3 regions of the Rhizobium sp. BK529 genome follow, and region 3 is predicted to be linked to each of the others. Evidence: predicted binding sites of a transcription regulator. Region 3 holds the regulator's gene; each other region holds the start of a gene.

Region 1 (10,666 bases), 360 kb from region 3:
CGAAGTGACCGTGACGCGCGCGACGGTACGGCTTGCATCCGGCTCGGTCGGTCACGCCCAGGCGCTCGGCACCGACCGCGAGAAGGCACGGCTTTCGGCGATCTTCGACGCACTCTGGCAGGAAGAGGCAACCATGCGCTTCGTCGAGGAAAAACTGCTTTCGCCGATCGCCCGGCGGATCGCCGATGACAACAACCGCAAGGCTGAAGAAACGTCCGCGACCCGCGTCGACTTCTTCACCATGGTCCGGGGAGAAGACTGATGAACCTCAAGACCGACGTTTTGACCGGTGGCTTCACTGAGCCGGTTTTCCACGCACAGAGCGTGTTCAAGATGCTGATGGATGGCATGGCCCGCCCCGGCACGATCCAGTCCGTCACGCCCGATGTGACGCCGCCCGCACCACTCGGCATTGCCGCTGGCGCGATCGGCCTGACGCTCTGCGACCACGACACCCCCGTCTGGCTCTCCGCCGAGCTTGCCAAGTCGGCCGTTCCGGAGTGGCTCGGCTTCCATGCCGGTGCGCCGCTGACGGCGGAAAAGGCGGAAGCGCGATTCGCCTTCGTCGAAGCCGGTATGGCGCTTTCTACTTTCGGCCTCTTTGCGGCCGGTACTCAGGAATATCCCGACCGTTCGACGACCGTCGTGATCGAGCTTGCCGATCTCGAAGGCGGGCGCCGTCTCGCTTTGATGGGGCCGGGCATCCAGAGCGTAATCGAGATCGCCCCTATCGGCCTACCGGAAACCTTCCTGCGTCTCTGGACGGAAAACCGCGCACTTTTCCCACGCGGCGTAGACATCGTGCTGACGGCGGGCAAGCGTTTCCTCTGCCTGCCGCGCACCACCAAGATCACAGCAACGGAGATCTGAGCTCATGTATGTTGCCGTCAAGGGTGGCGAGGCCGCCATCGCCAATGCCCACCGCCTGCTCGCCGACCGCCGGCGCGGCGATCGTTCCGTGCCCGCTATCGGCATCGAGCAGATCGTCGAACAGCTCGCTCTCGCCGTCGACCGCGTCATGGCCGAAGCTTCGCTTTACGACCGCACGCTTGCCGCACTTGCCGTACGCCAGTCGCGCGGCGACATGATCGAGGCGATCTTCCTGCTGCGCGCCTATCGCACGACGCTGCCGCGCTTCGGCTACTCCAGGCCGCTCGATACGGCCGACATGCAGATCGAGCGCCGCATCTCGGCTACCTACAAGGATCTCCCGGGCGGACAGCTGCTCGGCCCGACCTTCGACTATACGCACCGTCTGCTCGATCCGACGCTTCTGACGGATGAGGCTGTGGAAGAGCCTGCCCAGCGTCCGGCCGAGACCGGCCGCGTCATGCGCGTCTCCGAAATCCTCGGTCAGGAGGGCCTGATCGAAAACGACGGTGAGCTTCCCGAAGACCACGAGACGGGCGACCTGACGCGCGAACCGATGGAATTCCCGATGACTAGGGATCTCCGCCTGCAGGCGCTTGCCCGCGGCGACGAGGGCTTTCTGCTGGCGCTCGGCTATTCCACCCAGCGCGGCTATGGCCGCAACCACCCTTTCACCGGTGAAATCCGCATCGGTGAAGTCGAGGTGGAATTCGACGTGCCAGAGCTTGGCTTTGCTGTATCGCTCGGCACGATCCAGCTCACCGAATGCCAGATGGTCAACCAATTCAAGGGTTCGGCCAAGGCTCCGCCGCAATTCACGCGCGGCTACGGCCTCGTCTTCGGCCAGAGCGAACGCAAGGCGATGGCGATGTCGCTGGTGGATCGCGCGCTGCGCGCCGAAGAACTCGGCGAGGATATCACCGCGCCGGCGCAGGACGAGGAATTCGTCATTTCCCATTCCGACAACGTCCAGGCGACCGGCTTTGTCGAGCACCTGAAGCTTCCGCACTATGTGGACTTCCAGGCCGAACTCGACCTCGTCCGCCGCATGCGCCGCGAATTCGAAGCCGCGCGCAGCAGCGGCGAGACCCAGAAGGAGGCCGCCGAATGAGTGATCTCGCCACCTACAATTTCGCCTATCTCGACGAACAGACCAAGCGCATGATCCGCCGCGCCATCCTGAAGGCGATCGCCATTCCCGGCTATCAGGTGCCTTTCGCCAGCAGAGAGATGCCCATGCCCTACGGCTGGGGTACGGGCGGCGTGCAGGTAACGGCCTCGATCATCGGGCCCGAGGACGTTCTGAAGGTCATCGACCAGGGCGCCGACGACACGACGAACGCCGTCTCCATCCGCGCTTTCTTCCAGAAGGTCGCCAATGTCGCCGTCACGACGCATACCAAGGACGCGACGATCATCCAGACGCGCCACCGCATTCCGGAGGAAAAACTCGGCGAAGGCCAGGTGCTCGTCTATCAGGTGCCGATTCCGGAACCGTTGCGCTTCCTCGAACCGCGCGAAACCGAGACCCGCAAGATGCACGCGCTCGAGGAGTACGGCCTCATGCATGTGAAACTTTACGAGGATATCGCCCGCAACGGCCGCATCGCCACGACCTATGCCTACCCGGTCAAAGTTCATGGCCGCTATGTCATGGATCCCTCGCCGACGCCGAAATTCGACAATCCGAAGATGCACAGATCGGAAGCGCTACAGCTCTTCGGCGCCGGTCGCGAAAAGCGCATCTATGCCGTGCCGCCCTATACCGATGTCGTCAGCCTGGACTTTGAAGACCATCCCTTCGAAATCCAGCGGTTCGGCAAGCCCTGCGCGCTCTGCGGCGCCGAGGACGTCTATCTCGACGAGGTGATCCTCGACGACAAGGGCGGGCGGATGTTCGTCTGCTCCGATACCGACCATTGCGAAGACCGCCGGGCACACGGACATGCCGGCGAAATGCTGGCCCGGGAGGCTGCAGAATGACCGACACGCCGCTTCTTAAAGTCAACGACCTCTCTAAGTTCTACGGCAACCGTATCGGCTGCCGGAACGTTTCCTTCGAACTCTGGCCGGGCGAAGTTCTCGCCATCGTCGGCGAATCCGGTTCGGGCAAGACGACGCTGCTGAACTGCATCTCAACCCGGCTGATGCCGACCACCGGCACTGTCGAATACCATATGCGCGACGGTACCTACCGCGACCTCTATCACATGAACGAGGCCGAGCGCCGCTTCCTGATGCGCACCGACTGGGGCTTCGTGCACCAGAACCCGGCCGACGGGCTGCGCATGACGGTCTCTGCCGGCGCCAATGTCGGCGAGCGCCTGATGGCGATCGGCGATCGGCACTACGGCAAGATACGCTCCACCGCCATTGATTGGCTGGAGCGCGTCGAGATCGATGCCGGCCGCATCGACGACCAGCCCCGCGCCTTTTCCGGCGGCATGCGCCAGCGCCTGCAGATCGCCCGCAATCTCGTGACCGGCCCACGTCTCGTCTTCATGGACGAGCCGACCGGCGGTCTCGACGTCTCCGTGCAGGCGCGTCTCCTCGATCTGGTGCGCACCCTTGTCAACGATCTCGGCCTCTCGGCCATCATTGTTACCCACGATCTCGCCGTCGCCCGCCTTCTCTCTCATCGCATGATGGTGATGAAGGATGGCCTGGTCATCGAGCAGGGCCTCACCGACCGCGTGCTGGACGATCCGCGCGAGCCCTACACCCAGCTCCTCGTTTCCTCGATCCTGCAGGTTTAAGAAAGAAGAACCATGGCAACGCCTCTCGTCGTTTCAGAAGTGGCCAAGAGCTTCACCATGCACCTGCGCGACGGCATCAAGCTGCCGGTCGTCTCCGATGTCTCCTTCTCGGTGGCCTCGGGCGAATGCGTCGTGCTCGGTGGCCCCTCGGGCATCGGCAAAAGCTCGCTGCTCAAGATGATCTACGGCAATTACGCCGTCGATACCGGCCAGATCCTCGTCAACCATAAGGGCAAGGTTGTCGATCTCGCCTCCGCCGACCCGCGCACCATTCTCGACGTGCGGCGCCAAACGCTCGGCTATGTCAGCCAATTCCTGCGCACCGTGCCGCGCGTGGCGGCAATCGATGTGGTCGCAGAGCCGCTGCTCGCGCGCGGTGAAGCTGCCGCCAGCGCCAGACAAAAGGCTGCCATCTTGCTCGAAAAGCTCAACCTGCCGGAAGCGCTCTGGCAGTTGCCGCCCGCCACCTTCTCCGGCGGCGAGCAGCAGCGCGTCAACATCGCCCGCGGCTTCATCACCGATCATACGATCCTGCTGCTCGATGAGCCGACGGCCTCGCTCGACGCGAAGAACCGCGCCGTCGTCGTCGGCATGATCGAGGAAAAGAAGAAGGCGGGCGTCGCCCTCCTCGGCATCTTCCACGATGAGGAAGTGCGCGAGGCAGCTGCCGACCGCATTCTCGACGTTCAGCAATTCTCTCCCCGAAAGGCAATCGCAGCATGAGCCGCAATCTGGGCATCGAACCCTATGTCCACGCGACCGCCTCCGTCTCCAAGTCGACCTTCGGCCGCTATACAGAAGTCTCCGAGCGCTGCCGCATCAGTGAGGTGGAGTTTGGCGACTATTCCTACATCATGCAGGACGGCTCCATCTGGTGCGCGACGATCGGCAAGTTCGTCAACATTGCCGCCGCGGTGCGCATCAATGCCACCAACCATCCGACCTGGCGCGCGACGCTGCATCACTTCACCTACCGCGCCGTCGACTATTGGCCGGATGCCGACATGGAGACGGAATTCTTCGAATGGCGCCGCTCGAACCGCGTCGTGATCGGCAATGATGTCTGGATCGGCCATGGCGCGACGATCCTGCCCGGCGTCACGGTCGGCAATGGTGCGGTCATCGGTGCTGGCGCCGTCGTCTCCAAAGACGTCGCTCCCTACACGATCGTCGGCGGCGTGCCGGCCAAGCTCATCCGGGAACGTTTCCCAAAGGAGGTCGGCGAGCGCATGGACAGGCTTGCCTGGTGGGACTGGGACCATGCTCGCTTGCGCGATGCACTGGCGGATTTCCGGGCGCTTGAGGCCGAAGATTTCCTCTCCCGCTACGGCGGGTGAGCTGAATGCCGCGACGCGGAGTTTTGTGACAGGACTTACACAAAACTGACATGCGAGCTTCATGAAGCGGGACTAATGCGATCCCTTAAACAAGCCTGAAATACGAAGGAAGAGCATGATGTTCGAGCTGAAGAATGTCACACGCCGTTTCGGAAAGAAGCTCGCTGTCGATTCCGTAACGCTGGACATTCCCCAGGGCCAAATGGTCGGCATCATCGGCCGCTCCGGCGCCGGCAAGTCCACCCTGCTGCGCATGATCAACCGCCTGCAGGAACCCTCCTCCGGCACCATCCACTTCGGGGGTGTCGAGGTTTCCGGCCTTCACGGCAAGGCGCTGCGCAACTGGCAGCGCGACTGCGCGATGATTTTCCAGCAGTTCAACCTCGTGCCGCGCCTCGACGTTCTCACCAACGTCATGCTCGGGCGTCTGAACCACCGCTCGACGATGCTGAGCCTGCTCAACGTCTTCGGCCGTGAGGAACGTATCCAGGCCATCGCCGCGCTCGAACGCCTCGGCATCGAGCAGACCGCGCTGCAGGCGGCCGGCACGCTTTCGGGCGGTCAGCAGCAGCGCGTGGCGATCGCCCGCGCGCTGATGCAGAACCCGAAAATGGTTCTTGCCGACGAACCGATCGCCTCACTCGACCCGCTGAACGCCAAGATCGTCATGGACGCTCTGCGTGACATCAATGAGCGCGAGGGCATCACCGTCATAACCAACCTGCACACGCTCGATACGGCCCGCAACTACTGCGAACGCATCGTCGGCATGGCAGGCGGCCGCGTCGTCTTCGACGGCAAGCCTTCCGAACTGACTACCGAGGCCGTCAAGGAAATCTACGGCACGGACAAGGACGGCGCCGGCATCGACGAGACGATGACGTCGACCGCAATCAACATCGCTCCGGGTGGAGCGGAAAACCAATCCGCCGGCGACCAACCGCTGGCGCTGGCCGGTCTGTGAGAGGGACGGCCGCGATCGAACGCCCGCGTCAAGGGCACATTTCTTCGTAACAAACGACCGGACCCCCGGCCATTCAGGAGAGACCCCATGTTGAAGAAAGCACTTTTTGCTGCAACGGCGATCCTGTCGCTCGCAGCTGGCGCTGCCAATGCCGCTGACCTCAAGGAATTCCGCGTCGGCATCCTTGGCGGCGAAAACGAAACCGACCGCCTGCGCAACTACGCCTGCCTTGCAGACCACCTGAAGCAGGAATTCGGCTTCGAGAAGGTTTCGCTCTTCCCGGCCGCCGATTATGACGGCGTCATCCAGGGCCTGCTCGGCGGCACGCTCGACTTCGCCGAACTCGGCGCTTCCGGCTACGCATCGGTTTACCTGAAGGATCCCAAGGCTGTTACGCCGATCCTGACGACGCAGCAGAAGGACGGTTCGACCGGCTACTATTCGATCGGTCTCGCTCTGAAGTCCTCCGGCATCAAGACCATCAAGGACGCCAAGGGCAAGAAGCTCGGCTACGCAGATCCGGACTCCACCTCGGGCTATCTCGTCCCGCTGACGCAGATCCCGAAGGACACCGGTATGCCGAACGACAAGTTCTTCGCTTCGACGCAGTTCAACGGCGGTCACGAAAACAACCTGCTCGCTGCTTATGACGGCAAGGTCGATGTTGCCGTTGATGACAGCTCGGGCATCGGCGACTTCAAGGATGGCTACACCTCCGGTACCTTCCGCAAGGAAGTCGACAAGGGCGCCGTCGATCCGAACAAGCTCGTTGAAGTATGGCGTTCGCCGCTGATCCCGAACGGCCCGCTCGTCGTTCGCAACGCTCTCGGCGAAGAGTGGCAGAAGAAGCTCACCGCCTTCTTCACAGCCCTGCCGGAGAAGGACCACAAGTGCTTCGCTGCTGTCGAAGGCGGCGATTACAAGGGCTACGCCCCGGTCAAGCACGACTTCTACAATGCCGTTGTAGAAGTTCGTAAGGCTGCTATCGGCGGCTGATTACGCCACTCATGTACGGGGCGGCCGGCAACGGCCGCCCATTTTCTTGTGACTATAGCGCCGTGCGTCAGACGCGCAAAGGGCGCTTTAACACTTTAAATTGCTGCATAATTTCATCCTTAAATCGACCCCGATTTAAGGACCTATGCAGTAGGCGAGGCGTTCATGACTATTGCCGATATACAGCCGCATGTGCCGATGCAGAGCACAAAGGAAATCGCCACCGCTTGGGACAAGATGATCGCCAAGCGGCGTTTCTATACCGCCCTTGGCTTGGTGATCCTCATCGTCGCCTTCGTAAGCTCCGTGCGCTTTGCCGACGAAAGCAATGCCGGTCACTTCTTCGACCGCCTGCCGCATCTTTTCGACTTCCTGAGCTGGCTTATCCCGAAAGACTGGACCGACGTCTGGCGCGCGCTTTTCGATATTGCGAGCCCGAATGACAAGGGGGGCGAGGAGTTCAACTTCGCCAACGGTCGTGTCTATGTCTGGGGCAGCTTCTATATCCCTGAATATTTCGAGCTGATGATCATCACGATCAATATCGCGCTTGTCTCGACCATCATCGCCTTCATCTTCGCCGTTCCGCTCAGCTTCTTTGCTGCCTGCAATCTGACGAAGAACTGGCCGCTACGCATTTTCACTAAGCGCATCATGGAATTCCTGCGCGCCTTCCCGGAGATCGTCATCGCCGGTCTGTTTTCGGCGATCCTTTCGATCGGCCCGGTGGCCGCCATCATTGCCATCACGCTTCATACGATCGGCGCGCTCGGCAAGCTTTTCTACGAAGTCGCCGAAAACATCGACATGAAACCGGACGAGGGTATGCGGGCCGTCGGCGCGAACTGGCTGGAGCGGGTGCGCTTTGCCGCGCTGCCGCAGGTCATGCCGAACTATGCGTCCTATGCGCTGCTGCGTCTCGAGATCAACGTGCGCGCTTCAACCATCATCGGTGCCGTCGGCGGCGGCGGTATCGGTGAAGAGCTCAAGCTCTCCATTTCCCGCGGCTTCGGCGCAAAGACCATGGCTCTGGTGCTGCTGCTCTTCGTGACGATCGTCGCTGTCGACCAGTTCTCCGCCTGGCTGCGCCGCCGACTCGTCGGCGAACATGCCTTCCTCCTGCAACATTGAGGCTGCCATGACGGTCATCGACGCAAACCGCATGCATGAGATCGAAGCGCGCTATCCGGAGTATTTTCACCGATCCTTCCGTCAGCGTTTCGGCGGTCTCCTCATCGTCCTTGCCACGATCCTCTACGGCATCTATGCCGTCTGGTTCTTCGATCTGCCGAAACTCGTCGCCGAAGCGCATTGGGAGCGCTTCGGCATCTATATGAGCCAGTGGATCAGCTATGACGTACAGCCGGAATTCCGTATCCAGGACGATGGCACGATCCAGACGCGCTATCCACGTTTCTCGCCGCTCGGCGACGATCCGCATCCAGACTGGGTGAAGAGCAATGCCGATGGCAGCATCACGGTTCTCGTCAGCGGCAGCGGCCGCACGGTGACCGTCAGCAAGAGCCAGACGACGATCGTCGCTCGGGGCATCACGGTGCCGATCGACGTTTCCAGCGGCGCGCCGAAAGTCGTCGGTCCAGTGCCGAGCTGGATGACAGTCTATGACGATAACGTGCTTGCCGATCTCGGCTTTGCCGGTGATGTCAGCATTTCCGTCGACCGCGTGAAGGTGCGCAAGCGCTTCATCGGCTGGGCGAACTTCGTCTTCGACACACAGTCGCCTTTCTTCGACAAACCGGTCAGCGAAGTCATCAGCCTCATCGTGTCAGGCCCGCGCATCCATCCCGACCAATCGAACCTGTCGCTCGCCTTCGACAATATCTGGAACAACAGCGCGTGGCAGCATGGCGATGTCTGGACCAAGCTGTTCCAGACGATCGTCATGGCCTTCCTTGGCACGCTGCTCGGTTCGATCGCCGCCTTCCCGCTCGCCTTCATGGCGGCGCGCAACATCACGCCGAACAGGTTCCTCAATCAGGCTTTGAAGCGCTTCTTCGATTTCCTGCGTTCCGTCGACATGCTGATCTGGGCGCTCTTCCTGACGCGCGCCTTCGGCCCCGGCCCGCTCGCCGGTTCCGGCGCCATCTTCCTCACGGAGACAGGCACACTTGGCAAGCTCTACTCGGAAGGTCTCGAAAACATCGACAACAAACCGCGCGAAGGCGTGAAGTCGACGGGCGCCTCGACCGTGCTGGTGCATCGTTACGGTATCATACCACAGATCGTTCCAGTCATCGTCAGCCAGACGCTCTATCAGTGGGAATCGAACGTGCGGGGCGCGACGATCATCGGTGCCGTCGGCGCCGGCGGTATCGGCCTCAAGCTCTGGGAAGCCATGCGCACCAATTCCAACTGGGAAAACGTCGCCTACATGGTCATCCTGATCCTGATTGTCGTCTTTCTGTTCGACGCCGCATCGAACGCGCTGCGTCACCGCCTGATGGGCACCAAGGCTGGTCACTAACTCCAGCAAATGATGATGACGGCACTGCCGTCATCATCATTCTGTCATGGAAATCTTTTAGCCGGAGCCTGCTTGCGGTTCGCCGCCAAATCACTGCACATTACGCTCCCCGTGCGGACGATCTCCAGGATAAAAGCTTTGCGCTACGCTCTCTATTTTTCGCCGTCTAAGGATGATCCCCTGACGGGTGCCGCCTCCGTCTGGCTTGGCCGCAATGCCTTTACCGGGGAGACCTATCCTGCGCCCGGTCATGAGACATTGCCGGCTGACGAACAGTTTGAGCTGACGGCTGATCCGCGCCGTTACGGCTTCCATGCGACCATCAAGGCGCCCTTCGAGCTTGCCTCTTCCGTAACCGAAAAGGACCTGATGACGGTCGTCGAGGATTTTGCCGCCAAGACGCCGGCCTTCGACATTCCGGAGCTGGTGCTGGGGCAGCTCGGTCACTTTTTCGCGCTCGTGCCGGGCTCGCTGCATCAGCCGCTTCAGGATTTTGCGGCAACGGTGGTAAAGTCCTTCGAGCCCTTTCGGGCGGCGCTCTCTGAGGCCGATATTCTCAGGCGCAAACCGGAAAGGCTGAGCGAAAGCCAGCGCAGCAATCTCCTGCGCTGGGGCTATCCTTACGTCATGGACGACTTCCGCTTCCACATGACCCTGACCGGCCCGGTGCCGGACGAGCGCGCCGAGGTGATGAAGACGATTCTGACAGAGCGTTTCGCGGATTTCACTGGCAGGCCGCTTCGTATTTCCGGCCTTGCCGTCTTTAGCGAAGAGGCTCGCGGCGCACCCTTCAAAGTCCACACATGGCTGCCTCTCGCTGGCGCCAGAAGCTGAAAGTTTTCTGACATGAGCAAAGAAACCGTTCTTTCAAATGCCCGCATCATTCTCGAGGATGATATTCTTTCGGGCTCCATTCTCATTCGCGACGGCAGGATTGCCGACATTTCGGAAGGCAAGTCCATAGCCGGCGAAGATTTCGAGGGCGATTACATCATCCCAGGTCTCGTCGAGCTTCATACGGACCATCTGGAAGGCCACTATTCGCCGCGTCCGGGCATCCGCTGGAACAAGACGGCAGCAGTCCAGGCACACGACGCGCAGATCGTTACCTCGGGCATCACCACGGTCTTCGACTGCCTGCGCATGGGCGCCGATGAAGACGGCGGCTTCGAACATGGCGAGATGCGCGAAATGGCCGACGCCATCCAGTCGGCCGAAAAGGAAGGCCGCCTGCGTGCCGAACACCTCCTCCATCTGC
Region 2 (10,666 bases), 2.9 Mb from region 3:
CAAGATGCAGGTCCGCTCGGTGGCCGATCTGGTTCGCAAGGCCGAAATGCTGGAAGGCAGATAGCGGAACCTAGACCCTTGTATGGTACCGCGAGACGGTACGGCCCTCCATAATGAACGCAGCATAATGCAAGAATAAGCAAGGCTACTAATCTCGTGTCACATACATCCACAATCGCGGTCGTCGATGACGACCAGGCCATCCGGGAGGCTCTTGATGATCTGATCCAGTCCTGCGGCTACCAGAGCAGGCTTTTTGCCTCGGCGGAAGAATTTCTGGCCTTTGACGACAGGGCGGCAATCGACTGCATGCTGGTCGATGTCAAGATGCCCGGCCTCAGCGGCATCGAATTGCAGGAAATCCTCAACGGCGAACCTGAGAAGCCGCCGATGATCTTCATGACCTCCTATCGCGACGAGCGAACCCGCACGGCGGCCATGGAAGGCGGTGCGCTGGCCTTTCTGGGCAAGCCAGTCGAATTCGATTCCCTCATCAACTATCTGGAAATCGCTTTGAAGCCGTAAGATCCCACCACGTGGTCTCCGGATATTGCTTACTCAACCGGCGCCGATTACAAGTTCCGCTGCGCGCTTTTGCGCCTGGAGCTGAAAAATCCTGTCTGCGAATACCAGCCCTCAGCCGATGCCGAACGGGCCGTCGAAGCGCTGTGGCAGCTCTCGGCGGCAAGCCGCCGAGACTGAACAAGTCCGGCAAAAGCACGCAGGCTTTGCCGGAATTGCATCAAAATAAGGAAATCAGGTCGGCACTGCGTCGAGTGCATACAAAATGCCGCGCAGTTCGGCGAGGCCGCGAAGACGGCCGATCGCCGGATAGCCGGGCGTGACATTCTTCTGCAGGTCGTCGAGCATGCGGTGTCCGTGGTCCGAGCGGAAGACGATTGACAGATCCGCGCTGCGGCGGCGATCCTCGGCAACCAGCTCCTTCAGCACCGCAACCATGTTCACATCACCTTCCAGATGTGCGCTTTCGTGGAAGGTGCGGCCATCGCCTTCGCGGGTCGTAGCACGCAAATGGGCAAAATAGATGCGCGAGGCAAAGCGACGCGCAATCGCCGGCAGATCATTATCGGCGCGCACGCCGAGGCTGCCGGTGCAGTAGCACATGCCATTGGCGGCCGCCGGTACGGCATCGAAAAGCGCGGCATAATCCTCAGCCGTCGAAGCGATACGCGGCAGGCCGAAAAGCGAACGCGGCGGATCGTCGGGATGCAGCGTCAGCTTCACGCCGCGTGCTTCTGCGACCGGTACAACGGCTTCCAGGAATTCGATGAGATGCTGGCGGAGCTTCTTCGCATCGATACCCTGATAAGCGATGAGCTTTTCACGGAAAGCCGGAATGGTCAGCGGCTCGGTTGTCGAGCCCGGCAGGGCGGAAGTGATAATGCGGGTAATCTCCGCAATCTCTGCTTCCGTCATGCTCTCATAGACGGCCTTGGCCCGCGCCCTGTCTTGCTCCGAATATTCTTCGGTGGCGCCCGGGCGTTGCAGCACGAAGAGCTCGAAGGCCGCGAAACGCTCATGGTCGAAGCGCATCGCGGTTGCGCCGGTCGGCGTCACATAATCAAGGTCGGTGCGGGTCCAGTCGACGACGGGCATGAAGTTGTAACAGACGATCGGGATGCCACAGGCCGCAACAGCTTCCAGGCTGGCAATCCAGGCCTCGATCTCGGCCTTGGCCTGTCCACCCTTGCGCTTGACGGCATCGGGAATCGGAATGCTTTCAACGACGCTCCAGATCAGCGGTGAGCGGCCGGCCGGCGTCGTTTCGATTAGTGACTGACGCTCGCGCACTTCCGCCTCGGTCCAGGCGCGGCCGATCGGCACCTGATGCAGCGACGAAACAATGTTCGTCGCGCCAGTTTGGCGCACCTCGTCCAGCGTCACCGGCGCCTCCGGCCCAAACCATCTCCAACCTTGCCGCATTTCGTCTCTCTCCCTTGATCTCTCGTGTTCTCAGCAGAAATAGTCGGGGAACTGCGAGCGCAGCTCCGCCACATCGGGTATAACGGCCCCCAGGTGATGGATCATGGCTTCGCGCGCCGCTTCGACGTCATGCGCCGCGATAGCGTTGCGGATCACCATGTGCTCGTGCACCACATTGTCCATGCGGCCGAGCACCGGCAGCGTCAGGCGCCGCGCCCGGTCGATCTGCACTTTCACCGTTTTCAAAATAGTCCAGATGCCGGGATAACCGGCAATCTGCGCGATCGCTTCATGAAAGACTTCGTCTTCCTCATGAAAGCTCGAGGCATCGCCGAGGGCCGCATAAGTCTTCTGCCGGGCGATGATCACATCGAGCCGCGCAATATCAGCTTCCGTCGCAATGCCGGCCGCAGTCTCAACCGTCGTCCCTTCGAGCGCCTTGCGCACGACCACCGCCTCCGGAATAGCCGAAACCGGCACCCGCGAAACCACTGTGCCTGATTGCGGATAAATATCGACGAGCCCGCCTTCGGAAAGCCTCAGCAGCGCCTCGCGCACCGGCGTGCGGCTGACCCCGAAATCCTCGGCAATCCGCTTTTCCTGCAGCGCCGTTCCCGGTGGAATCCTCAGCGACACGATATCGGCATGCAGCCGCTCGTGGATAGCCGCCGCCGTCGTCACGCGGCGGATCTTCCCGGCGGCGTCGCGCGGCGCCGGGAAAGCGAGGATTTCAGAGTCGGAAGCGTGCTGCATGCATAGTCTCAGGACGTTGACACTTTCGTGCATACTAGTATATCAATTGAATTCTGTTGCCAAGAGACGCCGCGGAGGAGAACAGCGGCCCGGCATTGCACCCGGAGGAAAAGCTTCCAGCTGCGGGCATTTTGATGTCGCCGAGAAACCGGCGCGTCGAGACTTGAGACGTGCATTTCGATGCAAACGGGCGGGCGCTCGGGGCAAAGGCCGGCACCGCCGCAAAAGAGGAGGATAGAATGAAGATCACACGCAGAACATTTGTCGGCGGAGCTGCCGGCGTCGCCGCGGCCGGAATGCTTCCGCTCCGCGCCTTCGCCCAGGCGAAGGCGCCTGCAAGCCCGGTGACCATCACCATCGTCGATGTCGCCGGCAATCTGGCGCTGACACAGGGCATGTTCGAAAATTATGCCAAGGCCAAGCCGGAATTCGTTTCCAGCTTTTCCTTTACCAAGGCCCCCGCCCCTGAACTGCCGGCCAAGATCCAGGCCCAACAGGCTGCCGGCAAGGTCGATATCGATCTCGTTCTGACCGGCACGGACGCACTGTCCGCTGGTGTCGACCAGGGTCTCTGGATCGACATGTCCAGCAAAAAATCCGCCCTTCCGAACCTCGAAAGCATCCTGCTGCCACAGGCCTTCAAGATGCAGGCGCTCGCCAAGGATCAGGGCGTTGTCATTACCTATTACCCGTCCGGCCCGCTGATCGAATATATGCCGGACAAGGTGGCAACCCCGCCGAAGACCGCGCAGGAACTGCTCGACTGGACGAAGCAGAACAAGAACAAGTTTCTCTATGCCCGTCCCGCAAACTCCGGCCCCGGCCGCACCTTGCTGATGGGTCTGCCCTATCTCCTCGGCGACAGTAACCCGCGCGACCCGGTCAACGGTTGGACTAAGACCTGGGAATATCTGGCAGCCCTCGGCGAAAACATTGAATATTATCCGACCGGCACCGCTGTGGTCTTCAAGGAACTCGGCGAAGGCACACGCGACATCGTCGCCACCACGACGGGTTGGGATATCAATCCGCGCGCGCTCGGGATCGTTCCCGAGGAAGCCAAGGTCGGCAAGCTTGATGGCTTCCACTGGGTTACCGACGCTCACTATGCGGCGATCCCGAAGGGTGTCTCCGACGAGAAGGTCGGCGTTCTGCTCGATGTGCTGAACTTTATCTATCAGCCGCAACAGCAGGCCATCGCCTATGACGCCGGGTACTTCTATCCCGGCCCGGCGGTGAAGGATGTCACGCTCGAAATGGCACCGACAGAAAGCCAGGAAACCATCAAGGAATTCGGCCGGCCGGAATATGCTGACTGGATTGCCGGCAGCCCGTTGGAAGTGCCGCTCGAGCCGAAACAGCTCGTCCAGGCTTTCCGCATCTGGGACGAAAAGATAGGCGCCAAGAAGGGCTGATTGTCGAAACGACCCGGCGCCGGCTTCCGGCGCCGGATTTCTGAAACAGTTCCGGCAAACATGTGCAGCGGTCTTGCATCCGGAATTGCTTGAAAAGAGATGGAGCATCTCCGCCACTCAAAAAGACGGAGAGGCTCTATCGGCTATGACCGCCGATAAATGGAGATTGTATTGACTTTGCCGGTTCAAAACGCAGCAGCGCTGTCATCGCGGAAGAATGCGCGACTTGAGCTTGATGGTATCAGGCGATCCTTTGGCGCCTACAATGCCCTCGACGGCATCGATCTCGCGATCGAACCAGGCGAATTCATCGCGCTTCTCGGCCCCTCGGGCTGCGGCAAGTCAACAGCCCTGAACTGCATCGCCGGCTTGCTTGGCCTGTCCGGCGGCGAAATCCGCCTCGGCGGTAATCGTATCGACCAATTGGAGCCGGAAAAGCGCGGCTTCGGCATGGTCTTCCAGAGCTATGCCCTCTTCCCGCACATGAGCGTGCGCAAAAATGTCGGCTTCGGTCTTGCCATGCAGGGAATTCGCGGCGCAGAAGCCGACAAGCGCATCATCGATGCGCTGGCGCTCGTGCGGCTTGAAAGCCAGGCGGACAAATTGCCCGGCCAGCTCTCCGGTGGTCAGCAGCAGCGCGTGGCCATTGCCCGTGCGATCGTCATCCGCCCGCCGATCGTGCTGATGGACGAACCGCTCTCCAATCTGGACGCCAAGCTGCGCCTGGAGATGCGGGCCGAAATCCGCGGCATCCACGATCAGATCGGCTCGACGACCATCTATGTCACTCACGACCAGGACGAGGCGCTGTCGCTTGCCGACCGTATCGTCGTCATGAGCCAGGGTCATATCCAGCAGATCGGGACGCCTCAGGATCTCTACCAGCGTCCGGTCAATCTGGAGGTCGCTGACTTCATGGGCTTCCGCACCCGCATTCCCGGTCGCGTTATTTCCGTCTCCGGCCACGAAGCCGAAATCGAAGCCGCCGGTGCGCGGCTGAGCGGAACCATGCGCGATACGCTCAAGGTCGGCGATGCCGCCGTTCTCTCGGTACGTCCGGAAGACCTCGTCGCGACCATCGACGGCACCGGGGTCCCGGTGACTGTCGCCAGCACCGAATATCGGGGCCGCGCCTTCTTTGGCATGGCCCGCTCGAAGGATGGATCGGAGCTCTATTTCCGCGCCGATGATGCCCTGCCGCGCGGCTCTTCAGCCACCCTGCAGCCAGCCGCGGGCCGTGCGCTCGTCTTCAAGGGGGCAGCGGCATGAGCGGCCCATCCCTGAAAACCAGGCTCGCCGCGCAGGGCCTCGACGGCACGACGCTGCTCGTGCTGCCGGGCCTGATCTTCATGATTGCCCTGTTCATCTATCCCTTCGTTTATGGGGTGGCGGACTCGCTCATACCGAAGGATGGCGGGCCCTGGTACGAGAATTATGCGAAGTTCTTCTCCGATCAGTTCCAATACGGCACGATCGCCAATACCATGTGGCTCGCCCTACCGGTGACGATCGTCAACCTCGCCTTCGCAATCCCGGTCGCCTTCCGTGTCCGCCTGATGCGCCGCCAGCGGCTGCTGACAACGATCCTCGTGCTGCCGATCACACTTGGTACGGTCTTCGTCGCCGATGGCCTTTTGACCTATCTCGGCCCACGAGGCTGGTTCAATCAGACGCTCATGCTCTTCGGAATTCTGGATTCGCCGATCAAACTCACCAACAACTACTGGGGTGTTTTCGCCTCGTTGCTGATCACCGGCTTCCCCTTCGCCTTCCTGCTGACGCTTTCCTACATCACCGGCATTGATCCCGCGATCGAGCAGGCCGCAGCAACACTTGGCGCCAATGCGCGGCAGCGCTTCACGCGCGTTTTCCTGCCGCTCCTGGTGCCGGGCCTTGCCGTGACTTTCTGCCTATCCTTCGTGCAGGCCTTCGCCGTCTTCCCCTCGGCAGTCCTGCTCGGTGCTCCGGCCGGTCCGACGCGTGTCATCTCGATCGCCGCCTATCAGGCCGCCTTCGAGCAATATGACCATTCCTACGGCACGGCAATCGCCCTCATCATGGGTGGAGTCGAGCTCTTCGTTGTCGTCGCCGTTCTCGGCGCACGTTCATTCTTCTACCGCGGCCCCGCCGGCGGCACGAAAGGTTGAGCCATGATCCGTGACCAAGGCCTTACCTCGAAGATCTGGCGCTTCGCCGTCTGGGCGCTCGCCAGCCTTTTCGTCCTCAATCTGCTTGCCGTCATCGCGGTCGTTATCCTCAATTCCTTCGCAACGCGCTGGCTCGGGACATGGTTGCCGCGCGGATGGACCGACCGCTGGTATTTCAGCGCGTGGAGCGAGTTCCAGCTTTCCAGCGTGCTGATCGTCACTTTCGAGATGGTTTTCATCGTCGTCATCATCTCCGGCATTCTTGGTGTGATGACAGCTTACGCGCTGGCTCGGCGCGATTTTCCCGGCAAGCGCGCCATCATTCTGCTCTTCCTGCTGCCGCTGCTGATCCCGCCGCTCACCTACGGCATTCCGCTCGCAACCGTGCTCTATCAGTTCGGCCTTGGCGGCACCTTTTGGGGCGTGGTACTGATCAACCTCGTGCCGTCCTTCCCCTTCGTGGTGCTCGTCATGATCCCCTTCATCGAGCAGATCGATCCACGGATTGAGGCAGCCGCCCGCGTCTTCGGCGCCGGCACGACGAGCCTTTTCATCCGCATCCTGCTGCCGCTCCTGCTGCCTGGCATGCTGGCCGCCCTGCTGCTGGTGCTCGTGCGCACTCTCGCCATGTTCGAGCTGACCTTCCTGATATCGGGGCCGCAGACCCAGACCCTCGTCGTATCACTCTATTATGCGGTCTTTGCCTCAGGGGTGCGGGCCGGCCAGTCCATCGACGCGATGGCTGTGGTCTATATGGTGACGACACTCTTCTGGCTGATCATCGCGCTGCAATTCGTCAATCCGACGCAGATCGTCGCCCGCGCCAAGCAACAGTCGGCGCATTGAAGTATATGTCGCAAAAGTGCCCAGCGGCGTTGCAATAGGAACATGCGCAAAAGAGAGCGTACGAGCGAGTCTGAAAGACCGCGACGCGTTTCAGTCTAAGCTGCTGCCGGTTTCCGGCAGCAGCCTTTTCAATCAATAGACTTCGGGAACGTACATTTCTGGCGGAACCGGAATGCGGTGATAATCGTCGTGGCGCACGCGTTCGGGCAGGACGATCGCTTCCTTCGGCACATCCTCGTAGGGAACCTGGGTCAGCAGGTGCGCGATGCAGTTTAAACGTGCCCGCTTTTTGTCCACGGCCTGGACGACCCACCACGGCGCTTCCGGAATATGAGTGCGGTCCAGCATCTCTTCCTTGGCCTTTGTATACTCCTCCCAGTGGACTCGGCTTTGCAGGTCCATCGGCGACAGCTTCCACTGCTTCAATGGATCGTGAATACGCATGTTGAAGCGGAATTCCTGTTCCTCGTCAGTGATCGAGAACCAGTACTTGATAAGGATGATGCCGGAACGAACCAGCATGCGCTCGAATTCCGGTACGGAGCGAAAGAACTCCTCCAGCTCGTCCTTCGTGCAGAAACCCATGACACGCTCGACGCCGGCACGGTTGTACCAGCTGCGGTCGAAGAGCACCATTTCGCCTGCCGTCGGCAGATGCGGCGTATAGCGCTGGAAATACCACTGATTCCGCTCGCGTTCGGTCGGCGCCGGAAGCGCCACGACGCGGCAGACGCGCGGATTGAGGCGCTGGGTCACGCGCTTGATCGCGCCGCCCTTGCCAGCGGAGTCGCGACCTTCGAAGAGGACGACAACCTTGAGCTTCTTGTACTGAACCCAATCCTGAAGACGAACCAGTTCATGCTGCAGGCGGAAGAGTTCGCGGAAATAGAGCTTGCGGTCGAGCGTCTGCTCCGCCGGACCGGACATCCCCTCGGCAACGAGCTCGTCAAGCCGGTCCTCCTCCATCTGCATTTCCAGCTCCTCATCGAAGCTGTCGGCAATTTCATTCTTGATACGGTCGAGCTGGGTGTTTTCGATCATGGCGCGCTCCCTATTCCATTTGCTCGATAAAGCACGTTCTCGCCATAGCTATATGACAGAGTTGCGACGATCGAAAATTTGCTTCGGCCAAACCCAAAATCTGGAGGCGTAAGACACCACCTATCAGGCCTTTTATGGCCGTTTCATCGGACCCAAATGGCGGACCTGACAGGCGGCGGCAGCTTGTGCCATGTCAAGTTTTATGTATACATTGATGTTGCTGAGCTATTTCGCGACATCAGCTTTTTCCTCTGGAGGAGAGAGGAAAAACGTTCTGGTCGCGGGCATATCTTCGGGAGAGAGATATGATGCGCAACAATGGGAGGAGTATACATGATTTCGTTTACGAGAAGATTGTTGATAGCCGGCGCGGCACTCGCAACGCTTGCCGGCGTGCCTGCATTTGCGCAGGAAACGGTGAAGATCGGCGTCATCCTGCCGATGACGGGTCCCTTTGCGTCGACCGGACGCCAAGTCGAGGCCGGCGCTCGCGCATACATGGCAATTAATGGCGATACGGTTGCAGGCAAGAAGATCGAGCTTGTCCTGCGCGACGATGCCGGCACAGCCGACCAGACCCGCCGCATCGCCCAGGAACTCGTCGTCAATGACGGCGTCAAGATGCTCGTTGGTTTCGGCCTCACGCCGCTTGCCATGGGCGTCGCCCCGGTTCTCAACCAGGCAAAAATCCCGGCGATCATCACCTCGGCCACGACTTCCGCCATCATGAAGCAATCGCCTTATTTCGTGCGCACTTCGATGGCCGGCCCGCAATCCGCCGTGCCGGTCGCCACCTGGGCCGTCCAGAACAACCTGAAGCGCGTCGTCACGCTGGTGACCGACTACGGTCCGGGCATCGACATCGAAAAGGGCTTCACCGATCAGTTCAAGAAGGAAGGCGGCACGGTTGTCGAAGCGCTCCGCGTCCCCCTGCAGAACCCGGATTTCGCACCCTTCCTTCAGCGTGTGCGCGATGCGAAGCCTGATGCCCTCTTCGTCTTCGTGCCTTCAGGCGTCGGCGCGATCTTCATGAAGCAGTTCGTCGATCGTGGCCTCGCAGATGCCGGCATCAAGCTGATCGCCACCGGCGACGTGACTGATGACGATCTGCTGAACGGCATGGGCCTGGCGGCCAAGGGCGTCATAACAGGTCATTTCTATTCGACCGATCACGACAGCCCGGAAAATAAGGCTTTCGTCGCCGAAGTCCGCAAGGCCAACAAGAACATGCGCCCGAACTTCATGTCGGTTGGCGGTTATGACGCTATGCATGTCGCCTATGCCGCGCTTGAAAAGACCGGTGGCGATACGGACGGAACCAAGCTCGTCGAAGCCATGAAGGGCATGGAGTTCGTCAGCCCGCGCGGCCCGATCACCATCGACCCTGATACCCGCGACATCGTGCAAGATATTTACATGCGCGAGGTCAAGGAGAAGAATGGCGAGCTCTACAATGTCGAGTTCGCGACTTATCCGAAGATCCACGATCCGAATACGGCTTCCAAGTAAGCCTAGGAAGCAGGCGGCGGAAGCAATTCCGCCGCTTGATGCAGTGAGGTCTCATGCTGACAATCCTGTTCGACGGCATCGCCTATGGCATGCTTCTCTTTGTTCTCGCCTGCGGATTGTCGGTCACGCTGGGCCTGATGAATTTCGTCAATCTCGCGCATGGCGCCTTCGCGATGGCCGGCGGCTACATCACCGTTATCATGATGAACCGCTACGGCATCTCCTTCTACTGGTGCCTGCCAGCCGCCTTCATTGTAACAGCACTTGTCGGAGTAGCACTCGAACGGCTGCTCTACCGCCGCCTCTATTCGTCATCGCATCTCGATCAGGTGCTCTTCTCCATCGGTCTCGTCTTCATGTCGATCGCAGCAATCGACTATTTCATGGGGGGCCAGCAGCAGCTCATCAATCTGCCGCCGGAACTCAGCGGCCGCTTTGGCTTTTTGGGCATCGATATCGGCCGCTACCGGCTCTTCATCATTGTTATCTGCGCGGTGCTGACCATCGCGCTGCAACTGGCGCTCACCCGCACCCGTTTCGGCAGCCAGCTGCGCGCTGCCGTCGATGACGGGCGCGTCGCTCGTGGTTTGGGCATCAACGTATCCGTCATTTTCGCGCTGACCTTCGCACTCGGCTCCGGCCTTGCCGGCCTCGGCGGTGCGCTTGGCACTGAACTGCTCGGCCTCGATCCGAACTTTCCGCTGAAATATCTGATCTATTTCATGATCGTCGTCACTGTCGGCGGCACCTCGTCCATCACTGGCCCCTTCATTGCCGCGCTCCTGCTCGGCATCGCCGATGTCGCCGGCAAATATTACGTTCCACAGCTCGGCGCCTTCATCATCTACGCCGTCATGATCCTTGTGCTGATCCTGCGGCCCCATGGCCTCTTCTCCCGGGAGGGCGGCCGATGAGCGGCGAATGCAACAACGCCTCCAAGGAAGCCATGGGGCTCTTGATGCGCGCCGACCGCTGGCAAATCTGGGAATTTGCCCTCTGGCTGGTCGCTAT
Region 3 (10,666 bases):
AAGGCGCTGGACCAGAAAATGAGCAACGTCCCGTATAAGATGATCGGTCAGGATGTCTCCGTTTATTACGGCGAAAAGCGCGCCCTTTTCGATGTCAATCTGAACATCCGCGAAAACACCGTGACCGCCCTGATCGGCCCGTCCGGCTGCGGCAAGTCTACCTTCCTTCGGTCGCTGAACCGCATGAACGACACGATCGACGGCTGCCGCGTGACCGGCAAGATCACGCTCGACAGCGACGACATCTACGATCCCGACATCGACGTCGTCGAACTCCGCGCCCGTGTCGGCATGGTGTTCCAGAAGCCGAACCCGTTCCCGAAGTCGATCTACGAAAACGTCTCGTATGGCCCGCGCATTCACGGCCTCGCCAAGTCCAAGGCAGACCTCGACCAGATCGTCGAGTCCAGCCTGCAGCGCGCCGGCCTCTGGAATGAAGTCAAGGATCGCGTGCATGAATCCGGCACCGGGCTTTCCGGCGGCCAGCAGCAGCGTCTGTGCATCGCACGCGCCGTCGCCGTCAGCCCGGAAGTCATCCTGATGGACGAGCCCTGCTCGGCGCTCGACCCGATCGCAACCGCCAAGGTCGAAGAGCTGATCCACGAGCTGCGTGAAAACTACACCATCGTCATCGTGACGCATTCCATGCAGCAGGCCGCGCGCGTATCACAGCGTACAGCCATGTTCCACCTCGGCAACCTGGTCGAGGAGAACGACACCGACAAGATGTTCACCAACCCGGACGATCCGCGTACCCAGGACTATATCATGGGCCGGTTCGGCTGAGTTTGGAGATGTGAAGCCTTCCCGATTTTCGAGGACAAAGCCCCATGGCATCGACACATATTTTCTCTGCTTACGATGACGACCTGAAGTTCCTGTCCCGGCGCATTGCCGAGATGGGCGGCCTTGCCGAACAGATGGGTGCCGACGCTGTTCGCGCGCTCGTCAACGGTGACACCGCGCTCGCACAGAAAGTCATCTCGGACGACGTGATCCTCGATCATGCCGAGCGCGAAATCAACGACAAGGCGATTGTCACGATCGCCCGTCGCCAGCCGATGGCCTCCGACCTTCGCGAGATCATGGGTTCGATCCGTATCGCCGCCGACCTCGAGCGCGTCGGCGATCTCGGCAAGAACACGGCCAAGCGTGTCATCGCCGTGCAGAGCACCGGCGTTCCGCGCAAGCTCGCCCGCGGTCTCGAGCATCTTTCCGAACTGGCGCTCGTCCAGCTCAAGGAAGTGCTCGACGTCTACACGACGCGTTCGGCCGACAAGGCAAAGTCGATCCGCGAGCGCGACGATGAAATCGACGCGATGTACACCTCGCTGTTCCGCGAACTCCTGACCTACATGATGGAAGATCCGCGCAACATCACGAGCTGCACGCATCTTCTCTTCTGCGCCAAGAACATCGAGCGCATCGGCGATCATGCGACCAACATCGCCGAGACGATCTACTACATGGCAACCGGTTCCCAGCCGGAGGGCGAGCGTCCGAAGGACGACAGCTCCAACACCGTCGGCGCAGTCACGGAGTAATCCGGACCTGCCCATTGCATGCGCGCCCTCGCCGGGGGCGCGCAGAAAGCATGTCGCGCAAAAGTGTGCAGCGGTTTTGCGATAACGACATGCGAAAAAAGCTTACAGCGCGGCAGCGGATCCGAAGGATCGCGACACGCTTTAGGTGCAGCCAATTCCGAGTTTCTGCATGGTCCCTTGTTTAAATCACCCCCGGTTTAAGGATCATGCATTAGGAGACTGACACGCATGATCCCAAGAGTTGCAGTTGTTGAAGATGAAGAGGCACTCAGCGTGCTTCTCCGCTACAACCTCGAAGCGGAAGGTTTCGAGGTGGATACGATCCTCCGTGGCGACGAGGCGGAAATCCGGCTTCAGGAGCGCACGCCGGACCTGCTCATCCTTGACTGGATGCTGCCGGGCGTTTCCGGCATCGAGCTCTGCCGCCGACTGCGCATGCGACCGGAGACCGAGCGCCTGCCGATCATCATGCTGACGGCACGCGGCGAGGAAAGCGAGCGCGTTCGCGGTCTCTCGACCGGCGCCGACGACTATGTCGTCAAGCCCTTCTCCACGCCGGAGCTTGTCGCCCGCGTCAAGGCGATGCTGCGCCGCGCCCGTCCCGAGGTTCTCTCCACCGTTCTGAAGTGTGGAGATATCGAGCTCGATCGCGAAACCCATCGCGTTCATCGCAAGAGCCGCGAAGTCCGCCTCGGTCCCACCGAATTCCGCCTGCTGGAATTCCTGATGTCATCGCCGGGCCGGGTCTTCTCCCGTTCCCAGCTTCTGGACGGCGTCTGGGGCCATGACATCTATGTGGACGAACGCACCGTCGACGTCCATGTCGGCCGCCTGCGCAAGGCGCTGAACTTCTCCAACATGCAGGACGTCATCCGCACCGTCCGCGGTGCGGGATATTCCATGGAAGCTTAATCCGAGTGATCGGAGGTCCAGACGGGTCGCCCGCTTGACGGGCGGCCTGTTTGTCTATGTGGAACTCCCAACTCCTAATGAAAGCCGACACCCAGCGCCGAAGCGAGCCTCGAAAGAACCTGCTTTTACAGGCGGATGCGCGCAAGAATTCGATCAAGAGCCTTTTGCAGAGCCGCCATGCCGCCGAACGCGCGAAAGTCTTCGAGCACCTGTTCATTCAATCCGCCCTTGGTCGAATGCTCACCGATGAGCTCGTCGAAACTCGCCATAGGTTTTGAACGGGCGGCATGGGCGAGGCCGGAAAACAATTGACGGAGGTAGGCGTCGCCAGACGGTCCCGAAAGCCCCTGGCTCTGCAGCCAGGTCGACGTCGCCTCAAGGATGCCGAAATAGCTGGCCATCAGGCAGCTCGCCACCGCGAGAAGTTCGAACTCAAGTTTGTTTTCAACCTGGATCGCCGTTCCGAGCGCCGAAAAGAGGGCGTGGGAAACTTCGTCGGGCGGGTAGATCGCAGTCGCCCCCTGAAGATCTGCGACGAACGGAAGTGGAATTGCCAGGCTTAGGCGAACCGGTGGATCGATCCACGCCAGCAGTTGATCCATTGGCGTGGCCGCGACAAAGCTGATGACATGGTGGCCCGGCCGAAATCGGAGCGAGCGGACGACCTCCTCGGCAATTTGCGGCCTCACGGCCAAAAATGCGAGATCGGAGCGGTCGAGGACATCCTGATTGCTTAAAGCGATCGACACATTCTCGTTTGCCGCCGCGAGACGGGCGGCGACGCCTGCGTTACGCGGTGACAGCACGATCGGTGTGTCGCGAAACGCTGTCTTGCCCAATCCGGTGACGACGGCCTCTGTAATCGTGCCCGTCCCGACGAATCCCATTGTCATGCGCTTCGGATCGATCTCCATTGGCACCCCTGAGCGACTGTTTGCGCCGTGCTACTCGACGAGAATACCGCATCTGGATCAGAAAATCGCGCTACAGCGCCATGACGACCGTTCCATGCCGGTCGAGGCTGAAACGCATCGGTGATGTTGGCCACATAAGTTCGCATTGTCAGGCATGGTGGAAGGCCGGCAGAGCTCGGCCTTCGAACGACCGTGGCCGGGAGCCGTTTTCCCGCGCTCCTGTGCCGGCTAAAAAAATCACCCCTCCGCGCATCGGCGAGGAGGGGTGACGGTACGTTTGGTCTGTTGGAGGTCGCCGATCAGGCGACCCGGACAGCCTTGCGGCGTTCGCTGACCGGCTGATAGGCGAGGCGCGCATGATAGTTGCAGTAGGGCGATGAATCCGGGGAGTCGCAGCCGCAGAAGTAGAAGTCGTCCTTCAGCGGGTCGCCGACCGGCCACTTGCAGGTGCGCTCTGTCAGCTCCGTCAGTCCGAGGCGACGGGAGATCGGCACGACCACGTTTGCGGCCGGCACGTAGTCCATCTCCTCGACGGTTTCGATCTCGATCTCTTCCTTCAGCATCGTTGCGCCCTGCTGGCGCGTCACGGTGCGGGTGGCGATGCGAGATGTATAGTTCGGAGCGCGCGGTGCCGAGGTATTGCGCTTCGGCGCACGCGCCGTGGTTGCCGTACCGCCGGCCTTGGCGCGGCCGGGAAGACTGAGCCGGTGAACCTTGCCGATAACAGCGTTTCTACTCACCCCGCCAAGCTGCGCAGCGATCTGGCTGGCGCTCAACCCCTCCGACCAAAGCTTCTTGAGCTTCTCGACACGCTCGTCTGTCCAGTTCATGCCCTGTCTCCGCCTTTGCGTTGGTGATGGCAGAATCCCTCACCGTTGCCTCGGAAGCTTCCGAAGCAAGAAACGCCTGATAAATTTAGGTGACTAGTTCCGCCGCATGCAGTCTAGTAATTGAACTTTAACCTAGTGTGAGCCTGACTCTGTGACAAGAGTCGCAGGAATCGGATGAATCCGAATTCGTAGTTTTCCCCAACTTGCTTCCCGAGCGAGTCATTTCTGCAACATTAGCTGTTGATAGACCTGTAAAGCCGATTGCCTGCTTGACGCATGCGCTAAATCCTCAGTTTTGTTGACATTGCAGTGCGAAAAGTAAATAGTGCTCTCGGCCGCCGAAAGGCGGCATTTTTGATTTTTCGGGCCTGGTTTTGTTAGCCGGAGTCCGTTGTCTCATAACCTGTTGCAGGAGTTCGCGCCATGGCTGAAGCCTCGCCGCTTTATGATACCTATTCTCGTGCCCCGTTGCGGTTCGAGCGAGGTGAGGGCGTCTGGCTGATCACCGAAACCGGCGAACGATATCTCGATTTTGGCGCAGGCGTCGCTGTCACGTCAGTCGGTCACGGCAACCCGCATGTCGTGGCTGCTCTCAAGGATCAGGCCGACAAGGTCTGGCACCTGTCGAATGTCTATGAAGTGCCTGGTCAGGAGAAGCTTGCCAAGCGGCTGACGGATGCCACTTTCGCCGACAAGGTGTTCTTCACCAATTCCGGTGCCGAGGCTCTGGAATGCGCCATCAAGACGGCGCGCCGCTACCAGTTCTCCAAGGGACATCCCGAACGTTTCCACATTATCACCTTCGAAGGCGCCTTCCACGGCCGCACGCTGGCGACCATCGCCGCCGGCGGCCAGGAGAAATATCTCGAAGGTTTCGGCCCGAAGACCCCCGGCTTCGATCGGGTTCCCTTCGGCGATATCGAGGCCGTGCGCGCCGCGATTTCCGACAAGACGGCCGGCATCCTTATAGAGCCCGTACAGGGCGAGGGCGGTGTCCGCCCGGTGACGCCTGAATTCATGAGGGCGCTCCGCCAGATCTGCGATGAACACGGCCTGCTCCTCATTCTCGACGAGGTTCAGACCGGCGTCGGCCGTACCGGCAAGCTCTTCGCGTATGAGTGGTCTGGCATCACGCCCGATATCATGGCGGTTGCCAAGGGCATCGGCGGCGGTTTCCCGCTCGGTGCGTGCCTGGCGACGGCAGAGGCCGCCTCTGGCATGAAGGCCGGCACGCATGGTTCCACCTATGGCGGCAACCCGCTGGCCATGGCTGTCGGCAACGCGGTTCTGGATGTCATCCTGGCCGATGGTTTCCTGCAGCATGTCCGCGATGTCACCCTCGTCTTCCGTCAGGGCCTCGCCTCGCTCAAGGATCGTTATCCCGATGTGATCGAGGATATCAGGGGCGAAGGCCTGCTGCTCGGCGTCAAGGCTGCCATTCCCTCGGCTGAGCTCCTGAAGGAGATCCGCGCAGCCCATCTTCTGGCCATCCCCGCCGGCGACAATGTCATCCGTCTGCTGCCGCCGCTGGTCGTAACCGCCGAAGAGGCGCGCGAGGGCATTGCCCGTCTCGAGCGTGCCGCCGAAAGCATCCGTGCCGCCAAGGTCAAGAAGACCGCTTGAAAGGACAATGCCCCGCCCGCTGGCGGGCGTAGCAGGTAACGAACAATGGCTTCCCCCAAACACTTCCTCGATCTCTCCGCAGTCACCGCATCCGATCTCAGAACCATCATGGACGATGCGAAGGTGCGAAAGCAGGCGTTCAAGGCGGGTGCCGCCGACAAGCCGCTCGCCGGCAAGATGCTGGCCATGATCTTCGAGAAGCCGTCGACCCGAACCCGCGTGTCCTTCGATGTCGGCATGCGCCAGCTCGGCGGTGAGACGCTGTTCCTCTCGGGCACCGAAATGCAGCTCGGCCGCGCCGAGACGATCGGTGATACGGCCAAGGTGCTGTCGCGCTATGTCGATGCGATCATGATCCGCACGACCGAGCACAGCCGCATGCTGGAGCTCGCCGAACATGCGACCGTTCCCGTCATCAACGCGCTGACGGACGACACGCACCCTTGCCAGATCATGGCCGATATCATGACCTTCGAAGAGCATCGCGGCCCGATCAAGGGCAAGACGATCGCCTGGACCGGAGACGGCAACAACGTACTGCATTCCCTCGTCGAAGGGGCTGCTCGTTTCGGCTATCGCATGAACATGGCTGTACCCCTTGGTTCCGAGCCCAAGGATCACTATCTGAACTGGGCCCGCAATGAGGGCGCCGAAATCATGCTATGCCATGATGCCGACCGTGCGGTCGCCGGCGTCGATTGCGTGGTGACCGATACCTGGGTCTCCATGAATCAGGAACATCGGGCCCGCGGTCACAATGTCTTCCAGCCCTATCAGGTCAACGCGCATTTGATGGCGCAGGCCGGCAAAGACGCATTGTTCATGCATTGCCTTCCCGCTCATCGCGGTGAGGAAGTGACGGACGAGGTGATCGATGGCCCGCAATCCGTGGTCTTCGATGAGGCGGAAAACCGTCTTCATGCGCAGAAGTCGATTCTTGCTTGGTGCCTGGGCGCGATCTGAACCATAATCGGATGTCGCGAGTCCCAAACTCGCGGCTGCGCGAGCGGCCGGCGCGCTAGTCGGCTGCTCCTATAAAATAGGAGTGAAAGCCATGGCAGAAGCTGCAGCCGCTCTCGGCGAGTTCGATTTCGCCGGCGATGATCATGTCGTCCCTTTTCAGGTGGAAGGGCTTGATGTGCGCGGTCGCGCCGTCCAGCTCGGCCCGATGCTGGACGCGATTCTTGAGCGGCATCGTTATCCCGCCCCCGTCGCCCGCCTTCTGGCGGAAGTGGTGGTGCTCACGGTGCTGCTTGGCACCTCGCTGAAATTCGAAGGCAAGTTCACCGTCCAGACGAAAAGCGACGGCCCCGTCGATCTTCTGGTCTGCGATTTCTCGACGCCGGAAAATGTCCGCGCCTATGCCCGTTTCGACCAGGCCCTGCTCGACAAGGCAGTCGCTTCGGGCGAGACCGAGCCGGAACAACTTCTTGGCAAGGGCGTCCTCGCCTTCACCATCGACCAGGGTAAGTTCAGCCAGCCCTATCAGGGCATCGTAGCGCTGGATGGCGCCTCGCTGGAAGACATTGCCGGCGTCTACTTCCGCCAGTCGGAGCAGATCCCGACGCGGGTTCGCCTTGCCGCTGCCGAACTCTTCGACCGCGACGAGAACGGCAAGCCGCGTCACCGCTGGCGGGCCGGCGGTCTTGTTGCCCAGTTCCTGCCGGAAGCGCCGGAGCGCATGCGCCAGCCCGATCTCCATGGCGGCGACGGCGACACCGCAGCGCGCGCCCATGTCGAGGATGATGCCTGGATGGAAGCTCGCTCGCTCGTCGAGACCGTCGATGCCGATGAGCTTACCGATCCGCTCGTCGGTACCGAGCGCCTGCTCTTCCGCCTCTTCCACGAGCGCGGCGTGCGCGTCTACGAACCGCGCGCGGTCTTCGATCGTTGCAGTTGTTCGCGGGAAAAGATCGGCGGCGTGCTGAAGGGTTTTAGCGCCGAGGAAATCGAGGCGAGCCAGGAAAATGGCGAGATCTCGGTGACCTGCGAATTCTGCTCGACGACGTACCGCTTCCCGGTGCATGAACTGGCACCGGCGGAGTAGGTGGACAGGATTAGTTCAGCACTCTGAGCAGGCCGGGTGAATCCAAGGAGAAGGCGGGTATGTCGACATCGAACATCTCGCCTTCGTCCGTCTCCATCTGATAGTGGCCGAACATGAGGCCGGATGGCGTATCCAGCGGACAGCCCGATGAATATTCATAGGTATCGCCCGGCTGCAGCCGCGGCTGTTCGCCGACGACGCCGGGGCCGCTCACCTCGTCGATCTGCCCGTTCTGATCGGTGATATTCCAGTAGCGGTTGACGAGGCGCACGGCGATTTCGGAATTGTTGCTGATCACGACGCGGTAGCCCCAGACGTAACGATCGTCGTCCGGATCGGATTGCTCCTCCAGATAAAAGGGTTCGACAACGACTTCGATATCTCGTGTGAGAGCGCGATACATGCCTTACACCTTAGTCAGGATACATTACTCGTATCTTATAACGGGCCTCGTGCGTCAAGAAACGGTACAGTAATCTCGGCCTTGCCATCCCCGATTGGGCGGGCTTTCGTTCATTAAGCCTAACTCTCAGTGTTAATTTCAAGGCAAATGTCGCGGCTGCAGCGTTTGTTCTGCAGCCGTGCCTTGAGGATCAGGCCGAAACTTTGGCCAGAGCGCGGGCAAAATCTTCAATCAGATCATCCGTATCTTCGATGCCGGCCGAAAGGCGTACCGTGCCCGGCGAAATACCGAGTTCGGCGCGCGCCTCGTCCGTCAGGTTCTTGTGCGTGGTTGTGGCCGGATGCGTGATGAGGCTCTTGGAGTCGCCGAGATTGTTGGAGATCTTGACGATCTCGAGCGCGTTCTGCAGCGCAAACGCCGCGTCCTTGCCGCCCTTCAGTTCGAAGCAGACGAGCGTCGAGCCGCCCGACATCTGCTTGGCGATGATATCGGCCTGCGGATGGTCCTTGCGGCCGGGATAGATGACCTTGGCGACCTTGCCCTGATCGGCGAGGAAGTCGGCGATCTTTGCGGCATTCTGCGTCTGCTGCTTGACGCGCAGCGGCAGCGTTTCGATGCCCTTCAGCAGCGTCCAGGCGTTGAAGGGCGACATGGCCGGGCCGGTATGACGGAAATAGTCGTGCAGGTTCTCGTCGATCCATTCCTTGTCGGAGAGCACGACGCCGCCGAGGCAGCGGCCCTGGCCGTCGATATGCTTGGTGGCGGAATAGACGACAATATGGGCGCCGAGTTCCAGCGGCTTCTGGAAGAGCGGCGTTGCGAAGACGTTGTCGACGACCACCTTGGCGCCGATCTGGTTGGCGAGCTTGGCGACACCGGCAATATCGACCACTTCCAGCGTCGGGTTGGTCGGGCTTTCCAGGAAGAACACCTTGGTCTTCGGTGTAACAGCCTTTTCCCAGTTCTCGAGATAGCGCCCGTCGATCAGCGTGCAGTCGATACCATATTTCGGCGCCAGCGTCTCGACCACCCAGCGGCAGGAGCCGAAGAGGGCGCGCGCGGCAACGATATGATCGCCGGCCTTCAGCTGGCAGAGGATGGCGGCGGTAACGGCGGCCATGCCGGAGGCCGTGGCGCGGGCGTCTTCCGCACCTTCCAGCATGCACATGCGCTTTTCGAACATATCATTGGTGGGGCTGCCGTAGCGCGCGTAGATGAAGCCATCCGTCTCGCCTTTGAAGCGCGCTTCTGCCGCTTCGGACGTATCGTAGACGAAACCCTGCGTGAGATAGATTGCCTCCGAAGTCTCGCCATATTGCGAGCGCAGCGTACCGCCGTGGACGAGTTGGGTTGCAGGGCGCCAGGTCTTGCTCATGCCATCACCACTTTCAAACAACAAAAAAACCGGCCGCAAAAGCAGACCGGTTTCATACCCGGTCCTTTTAGCCACTTGTTTAACGTGGCTGCAAGCCGACCGGCCAAATCACCACGGGATAAATTTGCAATACTGCCGTTCTGTGCTTGCGTCAATTCCCCGACTTTGGTTTTGTCGGCGGCAGATTATGGATGGGGCATGATGGCTCGCGAAACTGGAATTCTGGCCGACCGCGCAATTGCCGCGCTGTTTGAAACGGGGCGTCTCAAAAGCGAGCGCGAGCTTGATCGTGATCAGATTCAGCCCGCAAGTCTGGATCTGCGGTTGGGTGCCAAGGCTTTTCGTGTGCGCGCCAGCTTCATGCCCGGCCCATCCCATCTTGTCTCCGACAAGTTGGATCGGCTGAGCCTGCACGTCATCGACCTCTCCGAAGGCGCAGTACTGGAAACCGGCTGCGTCTATATCGTGCCGCTGATCGAGCACCTCGATCTGCCGGCCGACATGTCGGCCTCGGCCAATCCGAAGAGCTCGACCGGCCGTCTCGATATCTTCACCCGCGTCATCACCGACTATGCGCAGGAATTCGACAAGATTCCGTCAGGCTATTCCGGCCCGCTCTACCTCGAAATCAGCCCGCGGACCTTCCCCATCGTCGTGCGTCGCGGCTCGCGCCTGTCGCAGATCCGTTTCCGTGTCGGCCATCCGGTGCTGAGCGAGCCTGATCTTCTGAAGCTGCATGAGACGGAAACACTGGTCGCCGCCAAGCAGCCGAACATCTCCGGCGGCGGCATCGCGCTGTCGATCGACCTGACGGGCGACAAGGACGGCCTGATCGGCTATCGCGGCAAGCACCACACGGCTGTCGTCGATGTCGACAAGAAGGCGCAGCACGATATTTTCGATTTCTGGGAGCCGCTCTATAGCCGTGGCCGCAACGAGCTGATCCTCGATCCGGATGAGTTCTATATCCTTGTCTCGCGCGAGGCCGTGCACGTTCCCCCTGACTACGCGGCAGAAA

What was found. The regulator PhoB, encoded in region 3, activates phosphate uptake and scavenging genes when phosphate is short. The targets are predictions, from matches to a motif close to TGTCATNNANCTGTCAT.
Region 1: the regulator PhoB is predicted to act here: its motif matches at 5,010-5,026, upstream of phnC (phosphonate ABC transporter ATP-binding protein).
Region 2: the regulator PhoB is predicted to act here: its motif matches at 8,199-8,215, upstream of ppk2 (polyphosphate kinase 2).

The regions. Positions count from the first base shown of each region.
Region 1 covers NZ_JACIAU010000001.1:3,275,530-3,286,195, forward strand. Annotated here, with positions in the region: gene phnG (phosphonate C-P lyase system protein PhnG) at 1-262, shown strand, start outside; gene phnH (phosphonate C-P lyase system protein PhnH) at 262-870, shown strand; gene FHX08_RS16450 (carbon-phosphorus lyase complex subunit PhnI) at 875-1,981, shown strand; gene FHX08_RS16455 (alpha-D-ribose 1-methylphosphonate 5-phosphate C-P-lyase PhnJ) at 1,978-2,853, shown strand; gene phnK (phosphonate C-P lyase system protein PhnK) at 2,850-3,626, shown strand; gene phnL (phosphonate C-P lyase system protein PhnL) at 3,639-4,349, shown strand; gene FHX08_RS16470 (DapH/DapD/GlmU-related protein) at 4,346-4,963, shown strand; gene phnC (phosphonate ABC transporter ATP-binding protein) at 5,082-5,927, shown strand; gene phnD (phosphonate ABC transporter substrate-binding protein) at 6,015-6,923, shown strand; gene phnE (phosphonate ABC transporter, permease protein PhnE) at 7,089-8,054, shown strand; gene phnE (phosphonate ABC transporter, permease protein PhnE) at 8,062-9,408, shown strand; gene FHX08_RS16495 (DUF1045 domain-containing protein) at 9,547-10,242, shown strand; gene FHX08_RS16500 (alpha-D-ribose 1-methylphosphonate 5-triphosphate diphosphatase) at 10,255-10,666, shown strand, end outside.
Region 2 covers NZ_JACIAU010000001.1:63,093-73,758, reverse strand. Annotated here, with positions in the region: gene FHX08_RS00375 (response regulator transcription factor) at 1-64, shown strand, start outside; gene FHX08_RS00370 (response regulator transcription factor) at 157-525, shown strand; gene uxuA (mannonate dehydratase) at 757-1,944, opposite strand; gene FHX08_RS00360 (GntR family transcriptional regulator) at 1,975-2,697, opposite strand; gene FHX08_RS00355 (extracellular solute-binding protein) at 2,937-4,112, shown strand; gene FHX08_RS00350 (ABC transporter ATP-binding protein) at 4,272-5,381, shown strand; gene FHX08_RS00345 (ABC transporter permease) at 5,378-6,259, shown strand; gene FHX08_RS00340 (ABC transporter permease) at 6,263-7,105, shown strand; gene ppk2 (polyphosphate kinase 2) at 7,238-8,146, opposite strand; gene FHX08_RS00330 (ABC transporter substrate-binding protein) at 8,480-9,655, shown strand; gene FHX08_RS00325 (branched-chain amino acid ABC transporter permease) at 9,709-10,569, shown strand; gene FHX08_RS00320 (branched-chain amino acid ABC transporter permease) at 10,566-10,666, shown strand, end outside.
Region 3 covers NZ_JACIAU010000001.1:2,913,662-2,924,327, reverse strand. Annotated here, with positions in the region: gene pstB (phosphate ABC transporter ATP-binding protein PstB) at 1-786, shown strand, start outside; gene phoU (phosphate signaling complex protein PhoU) at 831-1,544, shown strand; gene phoB (phosphate regulon transcriptional regulator PhoB) at 1,773-2,456, shown strand; gene FHX08_RS14705 (pyrroline-5-carboxylate reductase) at 2,582-3,370, opposite strand; gene FHX08_RS14700 (GcrA family cell cycle regulator) at 3,670-4,200, opposite strand; gene FHX08_RS14695 (aspartate aminotransferase family protein) at 4,624-5,823, shown strand; gene argF (ornithine carbamoyltransferase) at 5,869-6,786, shown strand; gene FHX08_RS14685 (Hsp33 family molecular chaperone) at 6,878-7,870, shown strand; gene apaG (Co2+/Mg2+ efflux protein ApaG) at 7,881-8,273, opposite strand; gene FHX08_RS14675 (O-succinylhomoserine sulfhydrylase) at 8,464-9,648, opposite strand; SAM riboswitch at 9,695-9,773, opposite strand; gene FHX08_RS14670 (2'-deoxycytidine 5'-triphosphate deaminase) at 9,847-10,666, shown strand, end outside.